DNA from 3 places in the Streptomyces sp. NPDC090032 genome. Region 3 is predicted to be linked to each of the others. Evidence: riboswitches for the same ligand, from Rfam matches in the RefSeq annotation. Region 3 holds a riboswitch; each other region holds the start of a gene.
What was found. A riboswitch is a leader RNA that binds a small molecule or an ion and turns the genes downstream of it on or off. The one in region 3 is predicted to bind thiamine pyrophosphate.
Positions count from the first base shown of each region.

Region 1: it holds a riboswitch for thiamine pyrophosphate, as region 3 does, so the genes downstream of both, ACIPWY_RS24050 (thiamine ABC transporter substrate binding subunit) here and thiO (glycine oxidase ThiO) in region 3, are expected to answer to the same signal.
Region 2: it holds a riboswitch for thiamine pyrophosphate, as region 3 does, so the genes downstream of both, ACIPWY_RS06895 (purine-cytosine permease family protein) here and thiO (glycine oxidase ThiO) in region 3, are expected to answer to the same signal.

Region 1 is NZ_JBIVFF010000009.1:276,303-281,511, forward strand. It holds gene ACIPWY_RS24035 (phosphatidate cytidylyltransferase) at 1-481, shown strand, start outside; gene ACIPWY_RS24040 (PP2C family protein-serine/threonine phosphatase) at 681-1,796, shown strand; gene rlmN (23S rRNA (adenine(2503)-C(2))-methyltransferase RlmN) at 1,928-3,034, shown strand; TPP riboswitch at 3,059-3,164, shown strand; gene ACIPWY_RS24050 (thiamine ABC transporter substrate binding subunit) at 3,244-4,329, shown strand; gene ACIPWY_RS24055 (iron ABC transporter permease) at 4,401-5,209, shown strand, end outside.
Region 2 is NZ_JBIVFF010000002.1:694,788-699,996, forward strand. It holds gene ACIPWY_RS06885 (NAD-binding protein) at 1-358, opposite strand, end outside; gene thiD (bifunctional hydroxymethylpyrimidine kinase/phosphomethylpyrimidine kinase) at 446-1,288, opposite strand; gene ACIPWY_RS06895 (purine-cytosine permease family protein) at 1,285-2,724, opposite strand; TPP riboswitch at 2,717-2,811, opposite strand; gene ACIPWY_RS06900 (nucleotidyltransferase domain-containing protein) at 2,861-3,352, opposite strand; gene ACIPWY_RS06905 (TetR/AcrR family transcriptional regulator) at 3,417-4,634, opposite strand; gene ACIPWY_RS06910 (MFS transporter) at 4,827-5,209, shown strand, end outside.
Region 3 is NZ_JBIVFF010000003.1:481,520-486,728, reverse strand. It holds gene ACIPWY_RS09260 (carbohydrate ABC transporter permease) at 1-809, shown strand, start outside; gene ACIPWY_RS09255 (Rv2175c family DNA-binding protein) at 1,102-1,467, opposite strand; gene ACIPWY_RS09250 (NAD(P)/FAD-dependent oxidoreductase) at 1,543-2,706, opposite strand; gene ACIPWY_RS09245 (hypothetical protein) at 2,895-3,239, opposite strand; TPP riboswitch at 3,292-3,405, shown strand; gene thiO (glycine oxidase ThiO) at 3,403-4,587, shown strand; gene thiS (sulfur carrier protein ThiS) at 4,584-4,784, shown strand; gene ACIPWY_RS09230 (thiazole synthase) at 4,789-5,209, shown strand, end outside.

The DNA of each region.
Region 1 (5,209 bases), on a different contig from region 3:
CGGGGTCTTCGCCGCGTTCTACGTCCCGTTCCTCGCGACGTTCGTGGCACTCATGCTCGCCGCGGACGACGGGCCGCAGCGCGTCCTGACGTTCCTGCTGCTGACGGTCGTCAGCGACACCGGCGCGTACGCGATCGGCTGGCGCTTCGGCAAGCACAAGCTCGCCCCGCGCATCAGCCCCGGCAAGACCCGGGAGGGCCTGGTCGGCGCGGTGACGTTCGCGATGGCCGCCGGCGCGCTGTGTATGCAGTTCCTGATCGAGGACGGGGTCTGGTGGCAGGGCCTGCTGCTCGGGCTCGCCGTCGCGGCCAGCGCCACGCTCGGCGACCTCGGCGAGTCGATGATCAAGCGCGACCTGGGGATCAAGGACATGGGCACGCTCCTCCCCGGGCACGGCGGGATCATGGACCGCCTGGACTCGCTGCTGCCTACGGCGCCGGTGGTCTGGCTGCTTCTGGTGATCTTCGTCGGGGCCGGCTGACCGGTCCGCACGCTCGGCTGACCTGTGTGAATGCAGGTGACGGGCTCGTTGTCCACAGGGCGGCGGGCCCGTTGTCGTATGGCTGCGACCTCGGATGGACGGGTTATGCCTGCCTGGGCCGGTCCGCGTGGCGGAGCGGTCGGTTCCACGGCCCGGCTCCGCCGGTGCGCGACGGGCAGGGGCGGTGTAGACAGGAGTCATGCCGCAGCGCCGCGAAGGACTTCGACGGCCGGTGCGAGCGGGTCGGTCGTTGCTCGCCATCCCGATCGGGTGGATTGTCGCGGTGTCCGTGATCGACGTTCTTGCTCCGCCCAACATTCATCTGGGTCCACTGCTCGTCGCGGCCCCGGCGATCACGCCGTTGTTCGGCGGGCCCCGGACGGTGGGCCTGGTCGCCGCGCTGGCGGTGATCGCGCAGACGATCATCGGATTGGCGCGCGACCCTGACGAGCTGCTCTCGTCCAACCACCAGGCTCAGATCATCGCCCTGCTGCTGGTCGGCACGAGTCTGGTGATCTTCTGTGTACTGCGGGAGCGTCGCGCAAAGGTGCTGGCGCAAGTGCGGTACGTGTCCGAGGCCGCTCAGCGTGTGGTCCTCCCGCCGCTGCCCAAGGAGATCGGGTCGCTGCGCGTGGCTTCCCTCTACCTCGCAGCAGAGGCCGAGGCCCAGATCGGTGGGGATCTGTACGCGGCGGCGCGCACGACCTCCGGCACCCGGCTGATCGTCGGTGACGTGCGGGGCAAGGGGATGACCGCGGTCAACGACGCCGCCTTGCTGCTCGGAGCGTTCCGCGTCGCCGCCCACCGCCAGGCGAGCCTGGGCGAGCTGGTGGCCTACCTCGACCGCAGCGTGTGCTGGGACCTGATGGAGCCGGGCGAGGCGAGCTGTTTCGGCGAAACGTTCATCACCGCCAACATCCTGGACATCCCCGACGGGGACGGCCGGGTCCAGATGATCGCCTGCGGGCACCCGCCACCGGTCGTCCTGTGCAACGGCCGACCGACGACGATCGACGCCCTTTATCCCGCACCTCCGCTGGGCCTGGGTGAACTGGCGCATCCGCGCTACCACGTCGACAGCTTCCCGTTCGAGGCGGGAGACCTGCTGCTGCTGTACACCGACGGCGTCACCGAGGCCCGCGACGCCACCGGCACGTTCTACCCGCTCGCCGAGCGCATCACAGGCTGGACCGAGAACGACCCCGACGCCTTCCTCGGCCGCTTCCGGCGCGACCTGCTGCACCACGTCGGCGGACACCTGAACGACGACGCGGCCATGATCGCCATAGGGCGCACCGTCACGCCCCGTGCCTGATCACCCGGCAACCTCTCGCACCCCGCAAACTGCGGTGGCACGCACACGATGACGACCGTTGATGACCATGACGAACCCTCCCTCTCCTGAGTTCCAGGTCACATGATTCGATCTGCGACACTGGAAGGGTTATGCCTAAGCCCGGAGAACTCACTTTCGTCGCCCCGCGCGGAGCCAAGAAGCCGCCGCGGCACCTCGCCGACCTCTCGCCCGCCGAGCGGAAGGAGGCCGTTGCCGCGATCGGTGAGAAGCCGTTCCGCGCCAAGCAGCTGTCGCAGCACTACTTCTCGCGGTTCGCGCACGACCCCGCGGAGTGGACCGACATCCCCGCCGGCTCGCGCGGCAAGCTGCAGGAGGCGCTGCTTCCGGAGCTGATGACGGTCGTCCGGCATCTGTCGACCGACCAGGACACCACCCGTAAGACCCTGTGGCGGCTCTTCGACGGCACGCTCGTCGAGTCCGTCCTGATGCGCTACCCGGACCGGGTCACCATGTGCATCAGCTCGCAGGCGGGCTGCGGAATGAACTGCCCGTTCTGCGCCACAGGACAGGCCGGCCTCGACCGGAACCTGTCGACGGGCGAGATCGTGCACCAGATCGTCGACGGCATGCGCGCGCTGCGCGACGGCGAGATCCCGGGCGGCCCGGCCCGTCTGAGCAACATCGTCTTCATGGGCATGGGCGAGCCCCTGGCCAACTACAAGCGGGTCGTCGGCGCCATCCGCGCGCTCACCGACCCCGAGCCGGACGGCGTCGGCCTCTCGCAGCGCGGTATCACCGTCTCGACCGTCGGTCTGGTCCCCGCCATGCACCGGCTCGCCGACGAGGGCCTCAAGTGCCGCCTCGCCGTCTCGCTGCACGCCCCCGACGACGAGCTGCGTGACACCCTCGTCCCGGTCAACACGCGCTGGAAGGTCCGTGAGGTCCTCGACGCGGCGTGGGAGTACTCCGAGAAGTCGGGCCGCCGCATCTCCATCGAGTACGCGCTCATCCGCGACATCAACGACCAGGCGTGGCGTGGTGACCGGCTCGGCCGCCTGCTCAAGGGCAAGCGCGTCCACGTCAACCTGATCCCGCTGAACCCGACGCCGGGCTCGAAGTGGACGGCCTCGCGCCCCGAGGACGAGAAGGCCTTCGTCGAGGCCATCGCGGCCCACGGCGTCCCGGTCACCGTCCGCGACACCCGTGGCCAGGAGATCGACGGGGCGTGCGGTCAGCTCGCCGCCACCGAGCGGTAACCTGACTGGCGTACGTACATCTTCATATTCCGACAGGGGAGCGCCACAGCGCTGAGAGTGCGGCATCGGCCGCAGACCCTCTGAACCTTGCCCAGGTCATTCTGGGTAGGAAGTTCGGTCGCCACTCAAGCTGTTGCGCCCTGCCCGGGAATCGTCCGCGATCCCGGGCGGGGCCGCGTCTCTTCCTGGTCACCCAGGAGGGAACTTAAGTGAGCACCACCATCAAGGCCACGGCCGTCGCCGTGGCGGCCGGTCTCGGACTCGTCACGCTCTCCGCGTGCGGGGGCTCCGGCTCCGGCGAGGACTCGGCGGACTCCCACACGGTCACCCTCGTCAGCCATGACTCGTGGGCCGTCTCCAAGAGCGTGCTCAAGGACTTCGAGAAGCGATCCGGCTACAAGGTCACGGTCCTGAAGGACGGTGACGCGGGAGAGGCCGTCAACAAGGCCGTCCTGTCCAAGGACAACCCGCAGGGCGACGTCCTCTTCGGCGTCGACAACACGCTCCTGTCGCGCGCCCTCGACAACGGACTCTTCCAGCCGTACGAGGCCAAGGGCCTGGACCGCGTCCGTCCCGAGTACCAGCTGGACAAGGACAAGCGCCGGGTCACTCCCATCGACACCGGCGACATCTGCGTCAACTACGACAAGAAGTACTTCGCCGACCACAAGCTGACGCCGCCCGCCTCGTTCGACGACCTGGCCGAGCCCGCGTACAAGAACCTCCTGGTCACGGAGAACGTGTCGACGTCGTCGCCCGGTCTCGGCTTCCTGCTCGGCAGTGCCGCGCAGTACGGCGACGGAGGCTGGCAGGGCTACTGGAAGAAGCTCAAGGCCAACGGCGTGAAGGTCGTCGACAGCTGGGAGCAGGCCTACAACGAGGAGTTCTCGGGCTCCGCCGGTGGCAGGAAGGCGGGCGGCGACCGGCCGCTCGTCGTGTCGTACGCGTCGTCGCCGCCGGCCGAGGCGATCTACTCGGACCCGCAGCCGAAGACGGCCCCGACCGGGGTCGCGGCCGGCACCTGCTTCCGCCAGACCGAGTTCGCCGGCCTGCTGAGCCACGCGAAGAACGAGAAGGGCGGCAAGGCGCTGCTCGACTTCCTGATCGCGAAGGAGTTCCAGCAGGACATGCCGCTGAACATGTTCGTGGACCCGGTGACGAAGGACGCGGCCCTGCCGGCCGACTACGCGAAGTACGACGTCGTGGTCGACCACCCGAAGACCATGGCCCCGAAGAAGATCGCCGACAACCGTGACGCCTGGGTCAAGTCGTGGACCTCACTCGTACTGAAGTAGAGCCTCGGAAGCGGTCCTCCCGAGGCTCCCGGGGTTCCCGGGGCAGCGGGAGCGCGGCGCGGCTCGGCCTGATGGCCGTGCCCGTCGCGTTCTTCGCGATCTTCTTCGCCTATCCGGTCGCGGCCATCGTCTCCCGCGGCCTGAAGGCGGGCGGGCACTGGCAGTTCGGGCGGATCGCCGACGTGCTGGGGCAGTCCGACATCCGGCACGTCCTGTGGTTCACGACCTGGCAGGCGCTCGCGTCGACGGTGCTCACGCTGCTGATCGCGCTCCCCGGCGCGTACGTCTTCGCGCGCTTCGAGTTCCGGGGCAAGCAGGTCCTGAGGGCCGCCGTCACCGTGCCGTTCGTGCTGCCGACCGTCGTCGTCGGCACGGCGTTCCTGGCACTGGTCGGCCGCGGCGGGCTGCTCGACAGCCTGTGGGGCGTACGCCTCGACACCACGGTGTGGGCCATCCTGCTCGCCCATGTCTTCTTCAACTACGCCGTCGTCGTCCGCACGGTCGGCGGACTGTGGTCGCAGCTCGACCCCCGGCAGGAGGAGGCCGCCCGGATGCTGGGCGCCTCCCGCTGGACGGCCTGGCGGCAGGTGACGCTGCCCGCGCTCGGCCCCGCCGTCGCGGCCGCCGCGCTGATGGTCTTCCTCTTCACGTTCACCTCGTTCGGCGTGGTCCAGATCCTCGGCGGGCCGACCTTCTCCACCCTCGAAGTGGAGATCTACCGGCAGACCGCGCAGATCTTCGACCTCTCCACGGCGGCCGTCCTCACGATCGTGCAGTTCGCCGCTGTGGGGATCATCCTCGCCGTGCACGCCTGGAGCGTGCGCCGGCGGGAGAGCGCGCTGCGCCTGGTCGACGCGGCGCACACCGCCCGGCGCCCGCG
Region 2 (5,209 bases), on a different contig from region 3:
CATCGCCGTGTACGAGGGCCAGCGCGGCGGCGTCGGCGACGCCCGCCTCGGCCAGCGCCTGCTCGTCCAGTTCGGGTGCCTCCAGGACGCGCGGCGTCGGGACGCTGTCGTCGGCCACGGCGGACACCGTACGGTTCACGACCGCTTGCATCCGCGAGAGCAGGGCTGCCGCGCGCGCCCGTCCGGCCGGCCCTGATCCCTGTCTCGTGACGCGGACCGAGGGCACGACGACGGTGACCCGCTCGCCGTAGACGGCGCGCAGTTCGGCGGCGAGCCGCTCGGCGAGCGCGTCACCACCGCACACGATCATGTGGCCGGACGGTGGGGCCTGTTGAGGCTGGCGGGGCAGGGTGGTCATGGCAACAGTCAAGTGGACGGCAGGGTGTGAGCGCACGTCGGGCCCTGAATGTGTGCAGGTGGGCGTGTTGCGTCCACCCTGTGGGCCCTAGTCCCGTCGCCCGGCGTCGGACCGGTCGCCCGGCAGGCGCCACCCGTGGTCGACCGGGCCGATGCCCGACCCCAGCGCGAACCCGGCGGCGATCGCCCCCGTGACGTACTCCTTCGCCCGGCGGACCGACTCCGGCACGGGCAGGCCGTGGGCGAGACCCACGGCGACGGCCGACGCCAGGGTGCAACCCGTGCCGTGCGTATGCCGGTTGTCGTGGCGGGGAGCGCGCAGCCAGTGCTCCTGCGTGCCGTCGGTGAGCAGGTCAACGGCCGCCCCCGGCAGATGGCCGCCCTTGACCAGCACCCAGCGCGGTCCGAACGACAGCAGCCGCGCCGCGGCCCGGCGCATGCCGTCGTCGTCCGTGACGGTGAGACCGGTCAGCTGCGCCACCTCGTCCAGGTTCGGCGTGGCCACCGTCGCGACCGGCAGCAGCTTCGTGCGTACCGCGTCCAGTGCGTCCTCGGCGAGCAGCGCATCGCCGTGCTTGGACACGCTCACCGGGTCCACGACCACCGGGGCGTCCGTACCGGCGAGCAGTTCGGCCACCGCCTCCACCAGCACCGGCGACGAGAGCATCCCGGTCTTGACCGCCTGGACGCCGATGTCGTCCACGACGCTGCGGTACTGCGTGCGCACCGCGTCGACGGGGAGTTCCCACGCGCCCTGGACCCCGAGGGAGTTCTGCGCGGTGACGGCCGTCACGACGCTCATGCCGTGGGCGCCGAGCGCCAGCATCGTCTTGAGGTCGGCCTGGATCCCGGCGCCGCCGCCCGAGTCCGAACCGGCGACGGTCAGGACGCGGGGCGGCGCGACGCGTCCGCTGCTCACGGGCACGGTCATGTGCGGGCCTCCTCGTAGGGTGCGGTGGGGGCGACGGCGGTCGGGCAGCGCAGTCTCAGGGGCGCGTACACGACGAGCGCGGCGACGAAGGCCACGTAGTAAGCGAGGTCGGCGCCGTGCAGGGCCTTCGCGACCGGGCCCACGTACAGGCCGCTGTCCATGAACGGGACCGCCGCGGCGAAGGCGGCGACGAAAGCGAGGAGTCCGGGCCACCAGGGCTGCGGCCGGGCGGACTCGGTGGCCAGGTCGACCGGCGCGCCGCCCCGGGCCCTGGCACGGGCGAACCAGTCGACGGCCACGACCGCGACGAAGCCGGGGATCCAGTAGCCGACGAACAGCAGCACGTTCTGGAAGCGGGCCGCGGTGTCGGCGGCGTGCATCCACAGCACCAGTGGGAAGCCGAGCACCGCGGCGAGCGCCGCCGCGAGCGGCCGCGGGATCCGGACGCCGATGGTCTGCAGGGCCAGCGAGCCGCTGTAGTCGTTCATGGCGTTGCTGCACAGGGCCGCCAGCGCCACGGCGAGCAGCCCGAAGGAACCGAGAACGCCGCCGCCGAGCAGCTCGTCGACACCGCGCGCGGTCTGGTCGGTGAAGACGGAGGCGCCCCACAGCCCCAGCGCCTGGACGGCGACGAAGGAGACGGTGACGCCGAGGAGTGTGAACCAGAACATGCGCTTACGGGAGGTGGCCGCCGGAAGGTAGCGGCTGAAGTCGCTTGCGTACGGGGCCCAGGACAGGGACAGGCTGAGCGCGATCGTGCTGGTCAGGACGAACGCGCCGGCCTGGTCGGCGCCGTGCGCGGCCCCGTTGGTGACCGGATGGACACCGTCGAGAAGCTTGACGGCGAGGACCGCGAAGGCGGCGGCCAGGACGAAGGTCATCAGCTTCTGCAGCCGGTGGACGGCCTCGTAGCCGAGCACGCCGAGCGCGCCCTGCGCCAGCATCATCACGAGCACGCCGACCCAGAACGGCCAGCCGCACAGCCGGGCGAGCGCGTCGCCGCCGAACAGGCCGATCAGCGCGTCCCAGGCGACCGACGACAGCCACTGCAGGACGCCGGGCACCGCGACGGCCCGGCCGAACGCGAGCCGCGCCAGCGGGAGCTGCCCCGCGCCGGTCGCGCTGCCCCACGTACCGAGATACGCGGTGGGCACGGCGCCGACGAGGGTGCCGAGGACGACGGCGGCCAGCGCGGTGGCGAAGTCCAGGCCGAGTGCGATACCGACGGTGCCGGTGAAGACGCCGGTCATGGTCAGGTTCGGGGCGAACCACACGGTGAACAGGCGCCCGGCGCCGCCGTAGCGGTGGGTCTCGGGGACCGGCGCGATTCCGCGCGCCTCGACCCGCAGGTCACCGGGCGCCGCGGGCATCCGCCCGTCGAAGACGGAGCGTGGTCCGGTGGTCCCGGTGCTGCTCGGGGCATGGGGCAACGACATTGGCTGACATCCCTCCGCCAGTGCTAACTGGTTCAGGTTCGACGGGTGTGATCTCAGCCCTCGTTCGGGGCACCCCGTGTCCGGTACGTCGGCAAGAGTAGCTTCCCTGTCGCGGGAGGCAAGCTGGGGGCGTGGCTCAGAAGTGCGTGGCGATGCCGAACGCGGCCCGGAGAAGCGCCATGTCGTGAAGGTCCTGTTCGCGTGGTTCGTACCCTTGGTGGAAATCGGCCTGCCGCTGGGCCGACAGGCACGGCACGGTGACTCCGCCGATGGTGCCGGTCACGAAGCGCGATGCCGGGTAGGCGAAGGGACTTCGCGGATCGGGGGAGGCCTGGACGGCGGACCCGTCCGCGGCGAAGGTCAGCGGATGCAGATCGAGGTCGCGGCCGTCGGGCGCCGAAAGCACGAACCGCACCGGACGCCAGTCGAGGCTCTCGGTGAACCCTCGACGCGCGAGCGCCGCGACCACGACGGACTCCTGCTCCTGTCGGTGCATCAGATCCAGGTCGCCGTGCTCGCGCGTCTGCTCGCCGACGAGCGCGTCGATGCCCCAGCCCCCGCCGATCCACACGTGCGTACCCGCGCGGCGCAGCACGGCCAGGATGTCCAACACGCTGTCGACGTCCATCAGTTGACCTCCGAAGGCGGCGGCATCGGCCGGTGCGCAGGGGTGGTGTCGGCCGGCCATGGGCCTACGCGGGCGGATTCTCGCTCAGGAGCAGTGCCGTGCCGAGTTCGGCGAGGCGCTCGGCGAGGTCCGTGCGGTCGCCCGCGGAGCCCGTCCGGGCCGCGTTGTCGACCACCGTCAGCACCGCGGTGACGACGATCCTGGCCTCGGCGGTGTCGAGTCCGGGGCGCACCTCGTCGAGCAGGCGCACCCACAGCGCCAGGTACTCCCGCTGGTTCTGCCGGGCCGCCTTGCGCTCCTTCTCGGGGAGCTGGTCCAGCTCGCCGATCAGCAGACCGATCAAGTGGCTTTGACTCAGGGCGAATTCGATGTACGAGCGCAGCAGTCGGTCGAGGGTCTGGCGCGGGGTGCCGGGCTTGGCGAGTGCCTGTGCCGTGCCCGCGCGCCGCTGTTCGCCGCCGCGCAGCACGGCGGCCACGAGCAGGTCGGTCTTGGTGGGGAAGTGCTTGTAGATGCTGGGGCCGGTCGCTCCGGCGGCCTCGCCGATGTCGTCGGTGCTGACGGACTGGAAGCCCCGCTCGTCGAAGAGGCGGATCGCCTCGACGAGGATCTCCTCGCGGCGGGAGACCGCGAGGCCCGCGTATCCGCCCGGCGCAGTTCCCGCTTCGGCACCGGTACTCGTCCCGAGGGGGCAGTGCGCGGCGGCGTGGGCGAGCCGGTGGAGGAGTTCTTCGAAACGGCGGCGGGGCAGCGACGTGCGGTGCCAGGAGATGGAGCCGAACACCGACAGGACGGACCACGCGAGGAGTTGCCGGTCGGACGCGTCGAGGTCCGGGCGCTCGTCGCCGATCAGGCCGGCGATCCGGTCGGCGACGTCCTTGAGGGCGCGGCGCTGTTCCTTGCGGCGGTCCTCCGGCAGGTGCCTGGCCTCGCGCTGCCACAGGACGGCTGAGCCGCGCCGGTCCATGGTCTCGCTCGCGCTCGTGCGGAGATAGGTGTCCAGGTCCGGGGCCGCGGCGAGGGACACCGAGATCGCGTTGACCGTGGCGTCCACGACGTGGAGCAGCAGGTCGGGCTTGCCGCGGAAGTGCCGGTAGAGGGCCGGGGCGGTGATGCCGACCTCGGCCGCGACATCGGCCACCGAGACGTTGTGGTAGCCGCGCTCGCGGAAGAGACCGGACGCGGCGGCGATGATCCGGGCCTTGCGGTCCGGGGGTCTGCGCGCGGTCGTCCGTCCCGACGCTTGCGTCTGCATCCCGGTTCGCCCCTCGCCGTCGTCCATTTCGGCAAAGGTACAACATCCGGGCAACGCTGTGATCAACATGTGGAACGGCCGGGTGGCGTTAGACAGAAATCACTCTGTTGCTTTCAGATCCGCCAACGCTAGATGCCCTGCGTCCAATCCATTGCGCCACATGGTTAGAGCTGCTTCACTTCCTGCTCACATCAGCCCCGTGGATCAGGGAGGGCCGTCATGGCCGTCGACCGACAAGAAGTGCCCGGCTCGCCGTCGGTGACCGCGTCCGGGTCCCGCGCGTCCGCCGTGCGGCGCAGGGCGTGGTACGTCCTCGCCCTGCTCGTCTGCCTGATGCTCGTCAACTTCGCGGACAAGGTCGTCGTGGCCCTGTCCGGCGTGGGGATGAAGAAGGAACTGGGCCTGGACGGCTCCCGGTTCGGCGTCGTTCAGAGCAGCTTCTTCTGGCTCTTCGCCGTCGGTTCCGTGCTCGGCGGCTGGCTCGGGGGCAAGGTGCGGGCGCGCTGGCTGCTGGCCGGGATCGCCGCGGTGTGGGCACTCAGCCTCGCCCCCATGGCCGCCCAGGTCGGCTTCACCACGATCATCGCGTGCCGGGTGCTGCT
Region 3 (5,209 bases):
CGGTGATCTCGCACACCTTGCTGATCCTGTGGTCCGTGATCGTGATCGTGCCCATGCTGTGGGTGCTGGTGTCGTCGTTCAAGTCGACCAGCGAGATCCTGTCGTCGCCGTTCAAGCTGCCGCATCGCTGGCGGTTCGAGAACTACGCGCACGCGTGGACCGACGCGAGCATCGGGAAGTACTTCCTGAACTCGGTGATCGTCGTGGTCTCCGCGCTGGTCCTGGTGATGCTGCTCGGCGCGATGTGCGCCTACATCCTGGCCCGGTTCGAGTTCCCCGGACGCCGGCTGATCTACTACCTGATGCTCGCCGGTCTGACCTTCCCCGTCTTCCTGGCTATCGTGCCGCTCTTCTTCCAGTTGCAGAACTTCGGGCTGCTGAACACACGTCCTGGACTGATCCTCACCTACGTCGCGTTCGCGCTGCCGTTCACGATGTTCTTCCTCTATTCGTTCTTCCGGTCGCTGCCGCATGACGTCTACGAGGCCGCGTTGATCGACGGTGCCGGTGACTGGCGGGCGTTCTTCCAGGTGATGCTGCCGATGGCCCGTCCCGGCATGGCGGCGGTGGCGATCTTCAACTTCCTGGGTCTTTGGAACCAGTTCCTGTTGCCGGTGGCACTCAACACCAACCAGGACAACTGGGTCTTGACCCAGGGGATGTCCGCCTACGCGTCCTCGCAGGTCTACAACATCGACTACGGCGGTCTTTTCGCGGCGATCGTGGTCACGGTGGTGCCCGTACTGATCGTGTACATCATCTTCCAGCGCCGGATTGCCGGTTCGGTGTCGCAGGGCACCTTCCGCTGACGCCCACCGCCGCGCGCCGCACGGCCGGCGCCATCACGTGACCACTGCTTCACCCGTTGCGCACAGGGGTGGGGGCCGCCGGGGAGGGGGAGTCCCGGGGGCGGGCGGGGGGGGGGGGCCGGGGGCCGGGTTTAGGGGGATGGGTTGGTGGGGGGGGGGGGGGTCACCTGGTCGGGGGGGGGGGGGGGTTGGGGGGGGGGGGGGGGGGGGGGGGGGGGCCGGGGGGCCCCCCGGGGGGGGGGGGGGGGGGGGGGGGGGGGGCGCGCCCCCCCCACGCCGGACGGTTGTCAGGTCAGACGGCGAGCGCCTGGGCGCGGCGCTTCACCTCCGTGCCGCGATTCTCGCTCAGCGCCTGCGCGGGGGTGCCCGGCAGGGTCGGGTCGGGGGTGAAGAGCCACTCGAGCATCTCTTCGTCGTTGTAGCCGTCGTCCCTCAGCAGGGTCAGGGTCCCGGTGAGGCCCTTGACGACCTTGTCGCCGTCGATGAAGGCGGCGGGCACGTGCAGCGCCCTGTTCTCACCGCGGCGTACGGCGATCACCTGGCCTTCCTTCACCAGCTGCCGCACGCGCGTCACCTCCACGCCGAACTGCTCGGCGATGTCGGGGAGGGTGAGCCACTCGGGGACGAGAGCATCGATCTTTGCGTCAATCTCGGTCACAGGACAAGCCTGCCATCCCGGACTGACAGTGGGAAACGCGGCCGCGTAAAAGCCCCGGTCGCCCCGGCGGGGCGGTCAGGCGGCAGCGGCCTTCAGCGGGCGGGTCGGGTCGCTGATGACCTGCGGGTCCAGCGAGGCGCCCGACTCGATGAGCTTGCGCCCCTGTGCCAGGTCGCGCGGGCGGCCCACGGCGAGAACGCTGACGAGCCGGTTCTCGCGCAGCCAGCACACGCTCCAGGACGCGCCCTGCGGGTCGCCGCGCCACACGGTGGTGTCGGCGGCCGCGTGGTGCCCGGCGTACTGCACGAAGCGGCCGAACTGCTCCGACCAGAAGTACGGCACCGGGTCGTACGTCGCCGGGGCCTCGCCGATGATGTTGGCGGCGACCGTGCGGGGGCCCTGGAGCGCGTTGTCCCAGTGGTGGACCATCAGGCGCTCGCCGTACCTGCCCGACGGGAAGGACGAGCAGTCGCCGACGGCGTACACATCGGGCTCGGAGGTGCGCAGGTGGTTGTCCGCCACTACCTCGCGGTGGGCGCCGAGCGTGATGCCGGAGCCGGTGAGCCAGCCGGTGGCGGGGCGGGCCCCGATGCCGACGACGACGGCGCCGGCGGGCACCCGGGTGCCGTCGTCGAGGAGGACGGCTCCGGGCTCGACGTGCTCCACGCGCGCGTGGGTGCGCAGTTCCGCGCCGGCGTCCGCGTACCAGGCGGCCATGGGGGCGGCGACCTCCTCGGGCAGCGCCCCGGCGAGCGGCCGCTCGGCCGCCTCGACGACGGTGACCGCGCAGCCGGCCTCGCGGGCCGCGGTGGCGAACTCGGCGCCGATCCAGCCCGCGCCCACGACGACGATGTCGCGCTGTGCGGCGAGGACGGGACGGAGGCGCTCGGCGTCGTCGAGCGTGCGCAGCAGATGGACGCCGGGGATGTCCTCCGTGCCGGGCAGCCTGATGGGTTCGGCGCCGGTCGCGAGGACCAGGACGTCGTAGGGGGCGGGGCCCGTGGCGGTGTCGAGGGTGTGCTCGGCGGGGCGTACGCCGGTGACCTCGCGGCCCAGTTCGAGCGTGATGTCGAGGGCTTCGAAGTCCACGTCGAACGCGGACCCCTCGGCCTTGCCGAGCAGGACGGCCTTGGACAGCGGAGGCCGGTCGTACGGCTGGTGGGGTTCCGCGCCGATCAGCGTGACGGCGCCGGTGAAGCCCTGTTCGCGCAGGGCCACGGCGGTCTGGACCCCCGCCATCCCGGCGCCGACGATGACGACGTGCCGCCCTGCCTGGGGCACCGGGGCCTGGTTCTGGTTCTGCTCGCTCACCGGATCACCATATGCACCTGACGTTCAGTCAGTCATCGGGCCCGTCACACCGCGTCCGTGACGTCTTCCACACCGGGCGCCGGTTTGACCGCTCAGGCCCTCCCCCGCTCCCGCCGTCAGGCGCCCGGGACCTCTTCGACGACGCTCGTCCCGCTGCCCGTCTGCGACTCCCACTCCCACGTCTCGTCCAGCCGCACCCGCCCGTCGGGAAGGTCGACGACGAGCGAGACGCAGTGCCCGGAGGAGGTCGTCGCGTCCGTCTTCAGCTGTACGTACCTGAAGTCGATCCGGTCCCCTTCACGCGTGCCCACGAGGTGGCCGCGCACGACGTCCCCGCCCGCGTACTCGGCCCAGATCCGGCCGTCCTCCTCGTGGTACGTGAACCGCGTCCGCGTACCCACCTGACCTGGAGCCTGGTCGGCGACCGGGGCGAGGACGAGTCCGTCGAGCGAGCGGGCCATGCGGGCGGGCTCCCTTACTGGGGGTCGGGGCAACGGTTTAGGGTGGCCACCGTAAAGCACTCGCGGGAGCCCGGACGTACCGGGCTGAGAGGGAGGCTGGGACGGCCTCCGACCGTACGAACCTGATCCGGGTCATGCCGGCGAAGGGAGGGGCTGGACGCCCATGTCTCGTACTTCAGAAGGCTCCGACGTCCTGGTCGTGGGCGGCGGGATCATCGGTCTCGTCACCGCGTGGCGGGCCGCGCAGCGCGGGCTGCGCACCGCGGTCGTGGACCCCGAACCGGGCGGCGGGGCCGCACAGGTGGCGGCCGGGATGCTCGCCGCCGTCACCGAACTGCACTACGGAGAGGCCGAACAGACCCTCCTGGGGCTCAACGTGGAGTCCGCGCGCCGCTATCCGGCGTTCGCCGCCGAGCTCTCCGAGGCCACCGGGCTCGACCTCGGCTACCGCGCGTGCGGCACCCTGGCCGTCGCGCTCGACGCGGACGACCGCGCGCACCTTCGGGAACTGCACGCCCTCCAGCGCGCGTCGGGCCTGGAGTCGGAGTGGCTGTCGGGCCGCGAGTGCCGGCGCCTCGAACCGATGCTGGCCCCGTCCGTGCGGGGCGGCCTGCGCGTCGACGGTGACCACCAGATCGACCCGAGGCGCCTCGCGAAGGCCCTTGTCGCGGCCTGCGAGCGGGCCGGGGTGCAGTTCCACCGGCAGTGGGCCGAGCGGCTGACAGTCGTACGAGAGCGCGCTCGCGGCGTGGTCCTCGCCGACGGCACCGGGCTCGACGCGGACCAGGTCGTCCTCGCCGGCGGCAGCCTCAGCGGCCGCCTCGCCGGGGTCCCGGACGACGTACTGCCGCCGGTGCGCCCGGTGAAGGGGCAGGTGCTGCGCCTGACCGTGCCGAAGGTGTACGCGCCGTTCCTGAGCCGCACCGTGCGCGCCGTCGTGCGCGGCGGCAACCTCTACCTGGTACCCCGGGTCGACGGCGAGCTGGTCGTCGGGGCCACCAGCGAGGAACTCGGCTGGGACACGACGGTCACCGCGGGCGGCGTCTACGAGCTGCTGCGCGACGCCCACGAGCTGGTGCCCGGCATCACGGAACTGCCGCTCACGGAGACCATCGCGGGCCTGCGCCCCTGCTCCCCGGACAACGCCCCGATCCTCGGCCCGACCACCCTGCCGGGCCTGCTGCTCGCCACCGGCCACTACCGCAACGGCGTGCTGCTCACGCCGGTCACCGGCGACTCCATGGCCCACGTGCTCGCCACCGGCGAACTCCCCGAAGTGGCCCGCCCCTTCACCCCGCGGCGCTTCGGCGCCGTCCCCGCACCCGTCTCTGTGGAGCAGTCCGTATGAACGTCTCTGTCAACGGCGAGGGCCGCCAGGTCGCTTCGGGCACCACGCTCGACGCCCTCGTCGCGGCCCTGACCACGGCGCCGTCCGGCGTCGCCGCAGCACTCAACGAAACCGTCGTCCCGCGCGCGCAGTGGGCCGGCACCGCACTCACGGACGGGGACCGCGTCGAGGTCCTCACCGCGGTCCAGGGAGGCTGAACCCATGGCTGACGACTCCTTGGTCATCGGCGGCACGTCCTTCTCGTCCCGCCTGATCATGGGCACGGGCGGGGCGCCCAGCCTCGACGTCCTGGAACGCTCCCTCGTCGCGTCCGGCACCGAGCTGACGACCGTCGCGATGCGGCGCGTGGACGCGAGCGTGCAGGGCTCCGTGCTCTCCGTCCTGGAGAAGCTGGGGATCCAGGTACTGCCCAACACTGCGGGCTGTTTCACCGCAGGTGAGGCCGTCCTGACCGCCCGCCTCGCGCGTGAGGCGCTCGGCACCGACCTGGTCAAGCTGGAGGTCATCGCGGACGAGCGCACCCTGCTGCCCGACCCGATCGAGCTCCTGGACGCCGCCGAGATCCTCGTCGACGACGGCTTCACCGTGCTTCCGTACACGAACGACGACCCGGTGCTCGCGC